Regions from separate parts of the Lysinibacillus sp. SGAir0095 genome, predicted to be linked through region 2. Evidence: riboswitches for the same ligand, from Rfam matches in the RefSeq annotation. Region 2 holds a riboswitch; the other holds the start of a gene.

Region 1 (3,645 bases), 1.6 Mb from region 2:
ATACTTCACGCGCGAATTCCATTTCATGTGTTACAATCAACATAGTATGTCCTTCATCTGCTAATTGACGCATTACTTTTAGTACTTCCCCAACCATTTCTGGATCAAGTGCTGACGTTGGTTCGTCAAATAACATTACCTCTGGATCCATTGCAAGTGCGCGTGCAATAGCAACCCGTTGCTTTTGGCCACCTGAGAGCTGACGAGGCTTCGCATTCACATATTGATCCATGCCCACAATTTTTAAATACTTAAGTGCATTTTCTTTTGCTTCTTCCTTCGAACGCTTTAGAACCTTTTGTTGACCTACGATACAATTTTTTAATACGTTGTGGTTATTAAATAAATTGAATTGTTGGAAAACCATTCCTAAATGGGTACGATATTTTCTTATATCGTGTTTATCATTTAAAATGTTGTCACCTTTATAAATTATTTCACCGCCACTTGGTGTTTCAAGTAGATTGATACAACGTAATAACGTTGATTTTCCTGAACCCGAAGAACCAATCAAGCATACAACCTCACCTTTGTTTACAGTGAAGTTTACATCTCTTAAAACTTCATGGCTGCCAAATGATTTATTTAGATGTTTTATATCAATTACTTTTTCCATCATTCTATCTCCTTACGCCATTAAAGAATCTGTTCTTCTCTTTTTAGTTGCACTTGATACGCATCTTGACCATCCATTCTTTTTTCGACAACACGCAAAATACGTGAAGCGATAAAAGTCATAATCAGGTATATAAGACAAGTAATTACATAGGATTCTGCAAATCGGAAATTTGCTCCCGCAATTGATTTCGTTGTAAAGAATAATTCTGTTACACTAATTACACTTAACACAGCGGAGTCTTTAATATTCATAATTAATTGATTTCCTGTTGCAGGTAAAATATTACGGAACACTTGCGGTAAAATAACATGAATCATTGTTTGGAAGTGTCCCATTCCGATAGCTGATGCTGCTTCGTATTGTCCTTTATCGATCGAAACGATGCCACCTCGAACATATTCAGCCATATAAGCTCCAGTATTCAAACCCACAACAACAATCGCTGCCACAAATCGATCCATCTCGAAGCCATAGGCAGCAAAACCATAGAAAACGACCATCGCTTGTACAATCATTGGTGTACCACGGAAGATTTCAACATAAACCGTTAATATGAAATTAAAAATCTTTAAAATTAAAGATTTAATAGATTTCTTGCGTTGAGGAATCGTGTGCATTACACCAATAAATAATCCGATAAGAGCACCAATAATTGTACTAATAATTGCAATTAGTAACGTCATATATGCGCCATTTAAATAACTTGGCCAATTCTCTTTTAATATTGAGAGTATAATATCTAAACTCATAAATATCCTCCTAAATAATTTGGAAACGAACTCCTGCTAATCTTTTAACCTTTTCATAGATATGTAAGTATAAGAAAGTGAGAAACTGGCCACTGAAATTGTGACCAGTAATTCACCCTTATTAATGAGCTGCAGGTTGGTTTGCAATTGCTTGATCCATAATTTGTTGACGTTCTTCTTCAGAAATTGCAGTTAATGTTTCGTTAATTACATCAATATTTTCATCGCCTTTTACAAGACCGATTGCAACTGATGTATCAGCTTCTTCTGTTTTAAACCCTTCTTCTAATTCCACGTATGTGAAATTTTCATTTGCAGTAGATGCTGAAATCGCTTCTGGTCTTTCTGCTACATATCCATCAATGACACCAGATTCTAGAGCAACACGCATATGAGAGAAGCTTTCCATTGCCACTTCTTTCTTAACATCTGGAATTTGATCAATTACTGCATAATTTGTTGTATTTAATTGTGAAGTAATTTTTGCACCTGCGAAATCAGCTAGTGTATTAGCTTCCGCATATTCTCCACCAGTTTTCGTCACGATAACAAATTGACTTGTATAATAATTCTCAGAGAAATCAATAACCTCTTTACGCTCATCAGTTGGACTCATACCGGCAATAATTGCATCAATCACACCTGATTGTAATGCTGGAAGTAAGCCTTCCCATTCAGTTTTTACGATTACCAATTCTTTACCAAGAGCTTCTGCTACACGTTTAGCGATTTCTACATCATATCCGCCAGCATACTCTTGTGAACCTTCAATTTTCACCGCACCATTTGAATCATCGTTTTGAGTCCAGTTAAACGGAGCATATCCTGCTTCTAAACCTACCTTAAAAACATCGCTGTCTTTCGAATTTGAAGTTGATGATGTTGTTGAAGACCCTTCTTCAGCAGTTCCACAAGCTGCCAGTACCATTAAAGCCAGCACAGCAGTCATTAAGATTTTTAGTGTTTTCGACATTTCTCTCTCTCCTTCTTTAATTTTTTGAGCCAATTTATGCAAAAAGCGACCTAAGATGAACTTAGGTCGCTAAAATTTAGCCCAAATCCTCTAACGTTCCCTACCTGAGATAGCTCACCTCAGATGGTTGGGATTTCCACCTGAGACAGTCCTGCAATTATTCACTGCAGACCCAGCATGATGTAGAGAGCCTACATTCACACTTCGGCGACATTTCCTCATTTTTCATATCCTGGTTTTGCTCTAAACTCCATGAAAAACTATTAAATATCGCGCCTCTACCTCACTTGTAACGTGAGGTTTTAATATTAATTTACTAATTGAATATTACTATACTAAAAATCTCATGTCAATATTCATTTTTCTGAAAAGTAGACACTTATCTATTCTTTTATCTAGAATTTTATTACAAATTTAAAAATACCTAGCGAAAATTAATCCGCTAGGTAGATTTTAAACAAAATTATGAATTTAATAGTAAATCTTCAGGATTTTCGATTAATTCTTTAACCGTTTTTAAGAATCCAACTGAATCTTTTCCATCGATAATACGGTGGTCATACGATAAAGCAACGTACATCATTGGACGAATTTCAACTTCACCATTAATTGCAACAGGACGTTGAACGATTGAATGCATTCCTAAAATACCAGCTTGCGTACCATTCATAATAGGAGTAGACATTAATGATCCGAATACACCACCGTTAGTGATAGTGAATGAACCACCAGCCATGTCATTTAATCCTAATTTTTTGTCGCGAGCTTTTTTCGCTAATTCCGCAATATCTTTTTCGATTTCAGCAAAATTCTTAGCATTTGCGTCACGAACAACTGGTACTACTAAGCCTTCTTCCGTAGATACCGCAACACCGATATCGAAGAAATTGTTTAAGTGAATTTCATCTCCACTGATTTGTGCATTCACGTATGGATATTTTTTTAGTGCTGCGACAACAGCTTTTGTAAAGAAGGACATGAAGCCTAATTTAATGTCGTTTGCTTTCACAAACTCTTCTTGTTTGCGTTTACGTAATGCCATGATGTTTGTCATGTCAATTTCGTTGAAAGTAGTTAACATTGCAGTAGATTGTTTAACTTCAAGTAAACGTTTTGCAATTGTTTGACGACGACGTGACATTTTTTCAATCGTAACACGGTCAGTTTCTGCTGCTGGAGCAAATACAACTGGACCATTTGATGTTGTAATTGAAGCTACTGGTGCTTGTGTTTGTGCAACTGGAGCTGTTCCGTGAGCCGCTACATCTTGTACACGTACGCGTCCTTGTGGATCAACTGGTGAA
Region 2 (3,645 bases):
AAGACTTAGAAGCGAAGATAAAAGAGTATAACCCCAAAATGATTTATACAATTCCTACGTTCCAAAACCCTACTGGACGTACTTTACCATTGAATCGTCGTCAAAAAGTTGCAGAGTTGGCGTCGGAGTACAATGTGATCGTTTTAGAAGATGATCCTTATTGTGATTTAAGATATTCTGGAGATACCTTACCATCAATCAAAACATTTGATAAAACGGGGCATGTTGTATTATTAAATAGTTTTGCCAAAATCATATCTCCTGGGTTACGTGTCGGTACAGTATTAGCTGAAGAGGAAATTATTCAAAAGTTAACTGTAGCAAAACAAGGTTCGGATACTCATACTGCTAATTTAACACAAGCCATTTGTGCAGAATTTCTAGAACAAGGATTATTGCCGGACCATTTGAAAAAAATTAATGAGCTTTATGCTGGAAAATTACATACAATGATTACTAGCATTGAAGAGTATTTCCCTGAAGGTACAAAGTTTACGAAGCCGGAAGGGGGGCTTTTTATTTGGGTCGAACTCCCAGGAGAACCAGATGTACTTGCTTTATTTGAAAGAGCAACAACAGATTACAAAGTTGCTTTTGTTCCAGGAATCCATTTTTGTAAAAATTCAGAGGATGGTATCAAACATTTACGCTTAAATTTCTCCTCGAGCACCCCTGAAAAAATTGAGGAAGGAATAAAAAAGCTAGGGGAATTATTTAAGAACGATTTAGAGGAAAGATAAGTAAAAATGTATCTAAATTAAAGGACTAGTAATCCTAATTATAGAGACAGGTGGAATAATTACATCATTATTCCACCTGATTTTTTATATACTCAAATTTAATGAAAGGTACCCCTAGATCCAAAGTAATTATAACCAAAAAGAAAAACAGGACCATGAATGATCCTGTTCAAAATGAATTGATTAGATTCTTGCTTCTTCTAAAGTATTCAAAACTGCCTGTAATGAAGCTAATTCTTCAGCAGTTAATGGAACCATTGGTAGACGTACACCGCCAACAGGAATTCCATTAGAATTTAAAGCCGCTTTTACAGATGTTGGATTTGGTGTTGCAAATAATGCTTTCATGATAGGTAACAGCTTACGATGATCTTTTGCAGCACCAGCTAAGTTGCCGCTTTGGAATTTACGAATCATCTCCTGCATTTCCTTACCAATGATATGTGCTGCAACAGAAATAACGCCAGTTCCGCCGATTGATAAGGTAGGTAATGTCAAGCCGTCATCACCACTATATAATGAAAAGCGTTCTGGTGTTTTTTCTATAATTTCAGCCATAGCATCGAGATTTCCACTTGCTTCTTTAATCGCAACGATATTGTGAATAGCTGAGAGGCGAATTACCGTTTCAACAGATAAATTTACAACACTTCGACCAGGGATATTATAAAGAATAATAGGTAAATTAGTGCTTTCTGCAATAGCTTTAAAATGCTGGTACATTCCTTCTTGTGAAGGCTTGTTATAATATGGCGTTACAAGCATGATCCCATCAACACCCGCATTTTCTGCTTGTTTTGTTAATATAATCGAATCTCTTGTGTTGTAAGTGCCTGTACCTGCGATTACTGGAACGCGACCGTCTACAACTTTTACAGTAAATCTAAATAAATCAAGTTTTTCTTGTTCACTTAAAGTTGGGGATTCTCCAGTAGTACCGGAAACCACAAGTCCATCAGTTCCATTGGCGATTAAATAATTAATTAAGTTATGAGTAGCATTCCAATCGATTTCACCAAACGCATCAAATGGTGTCACCATAGCAGTTAAAATTTTTCCGAAATTCATTACTTCTCCACATCCTTTTATTTTTTTAGCAGAAAAGAAGGATAAAGCTTCTTTTCTCCTTTCGGACCAGCTAAGGTTTTCGTCTCGATAACCTATAGCCTCTAAGAAAATAGAGGGAGAAGGGCGTTATGTTAAGTAAACGCAAAAAAGCAACAACGAGGGATCGTTGCTACGTAGAAATAAAATTCATTTCCTTGCGTAAGATAGCCCTCCATATAGAAACCTATATGACAGTTCTGCATTTGTTCAACAACAGAACCAGCTCATGAGATTATGAGTTTCTCAAAAGCTTCGGCAAATTCCCCTTTCCACAATCGTCTTTGGATCTCATAATCCTCTTACTGTGTACTAATGGTTTTTGCTCCTCTATCCTTACTTCAAAAGTTCTTGAAATAAGTGATTATTTAATTAACTAAAATAATACCTTTTTCTAAATTTAAATGCAACAACTTTTGTGTAATTTTTTAGAATTTTTAGCCTATACTACTACCCGATTCCAAAAATTCAATAGATAATATCAATAATAAACAATATTATTAACAAAATATGTATACGATATGTACAAAACTTTTTCTTTCTTAACACAATATTGTTTTTGTAGTGTAAAAAATGTTAACTTGCTTAGAAATTTTAATATAAGGGAAAATGATACTGTACAGGAATGTATAACAACGTATGAAAACCACCTCTTTGACCATTCTAAACTCACAAGGAGGTGAGAGAAATGGCTTCTGAAAGAAGTTCAAATAAATTGCTCTTCCCAGGTGCTCAAGCTGCAATGGACCAAATGAAATATGAAATTGCACAAGAGTTTGGAGTAAACCTTGGACCGGAAGATGCAGCACGCGCCAATGGTTCTGTTGGTGGCGAAATTACGAAACGCCTTGTTCAAATGGCCGAAGCACAATTAAAAGGACGCTCAGGTCAATAATTTTAAATAACTACTAGTGACTAAGGGCTGATACAAAAAATCATTTTTTGTGTCAGCCTTTAAAATTGTACATAATCATTGTGGAGATTATATCATATATTACTAAAATGTTATCTTTTTTCAAAAAAATAGAAAAATTGCTATATTTATATTTTGTTTTTTGATAAAATTCTATTGATTTAGAATATTATTAATAGGAGATGAGTTTTTAATGTGGAAGAAAGTTTCCGCCTCTGCTTTAGCTTTGTCACTTGCAGTCACTGGATTTGCAAATGTTAATGAAGCAGACGCTGCAAAAGTTGATCAAGTAACAAGAGGAGAGTACGTAAAAGCTGTACTTGATTCAATGGGTGTTGAGTTAGGCTCAGGAAAGACAGTTAAATTTAATGATGTCCCTGCATCACTAAAACCTTATGTTGAAAAAGCAATTGAACTAAAACTCATCGATGGTAAAACAGCAAAAAGATTTGCGCCAAATGCCAACATCACACGTGAAGAGGCGGTTGTTGGCCTTGCGAACGTTATTGAAGATAACAAAACTTATTCAGAAGATATCCTAAAAAAATATAAAGATATCAATTCGGCCAAGAAAGAGAATCTTGACGAGTTGGCAAAAGCAATTTCATTGGGCTTTTTAAGTGGCTATACTGACCAAACTTTAAAGCTTAAAAATGTTTTAGCTGACACTCACTTGGATTTAATCTTAAAACGCTTCTTAAAGGAATATAAAACAACGGTATCTTTACGTATTTTAGGAACATCGGATATTCATACAAACATTATGAATTATGACTACTATAAAGATACAGAGTCTAATAGCTTAGGGCTTGTAAAAGTAGCAACATTAATTAAGAATGCACGTGAAGAAAATAGCAATACATTATTATTTGATAATGGTGATGCAAT

The links. Region 2 has a riboswitch for lysine ahead of dapA (4-hydroxy-tetrahydrodipicolinate synthase). Riboswitches for the same ligand answer to the same signal wherever they lie in the genome.
Region 1: another riboswitch for lysine. It lies ahead of C1N55_RS09580 (transporter substrate-binding domain-containing protein); the one in region 2 lies ahead of dapA (4-hydroxy-tetrahydrodipicolinate synthase).

What each region holds. Positions count from the first base shown of each region.
Region 1 covers NZ_CP028083.1:1,954,847-1,958,491, reverse strand. Annotated here, with positions in the region: gene C1N55_RS09590 (amino acid ABC transporter ATP-binding protein) at 1-616, opposite strand, end outside; gene C1N55_RS09585 (amino acid ABC transporter permease) at 637-1,368, opposite strand; gene C1N55_RS09580 (transporter substrate-binding domain-containing protein) at 1,490-2,341, opposite strand; lysine riboswitch at 2,444-2,630, opposite strand; gene odhB (2-oxoglutarate dehydrogenase complex dihydrolipoyllysine-residue succinyltransferase) at 2,805-3,645, opposite strand, start outside.
Region 2 covers NZ_CP028083.1:3,539,212-3,542,856, reverse strand. Annotated here, with positions in the region: gene C1N55_RS17510 (aminotransferase-like domain-containing protein) at 1-740, shown strand, start outside; gene dapA (4-hydroxy-tetrahydrodipicolinate synthase) at 924-1,808, opposite strand; lysine riboswitch at 2,005-2,185, opposite strand; gene C1N55_RS17500 (alpha/beta-type small acid-soluble spore protein) at 2,533-2,739, shown strand; gene C1N55_RS17495 (bifunctional 2',3'-cyclic-nucleotide 2'-phosphodiesterase/3'-nucleotidase) at 2,951-3,645, shown strand, end outside.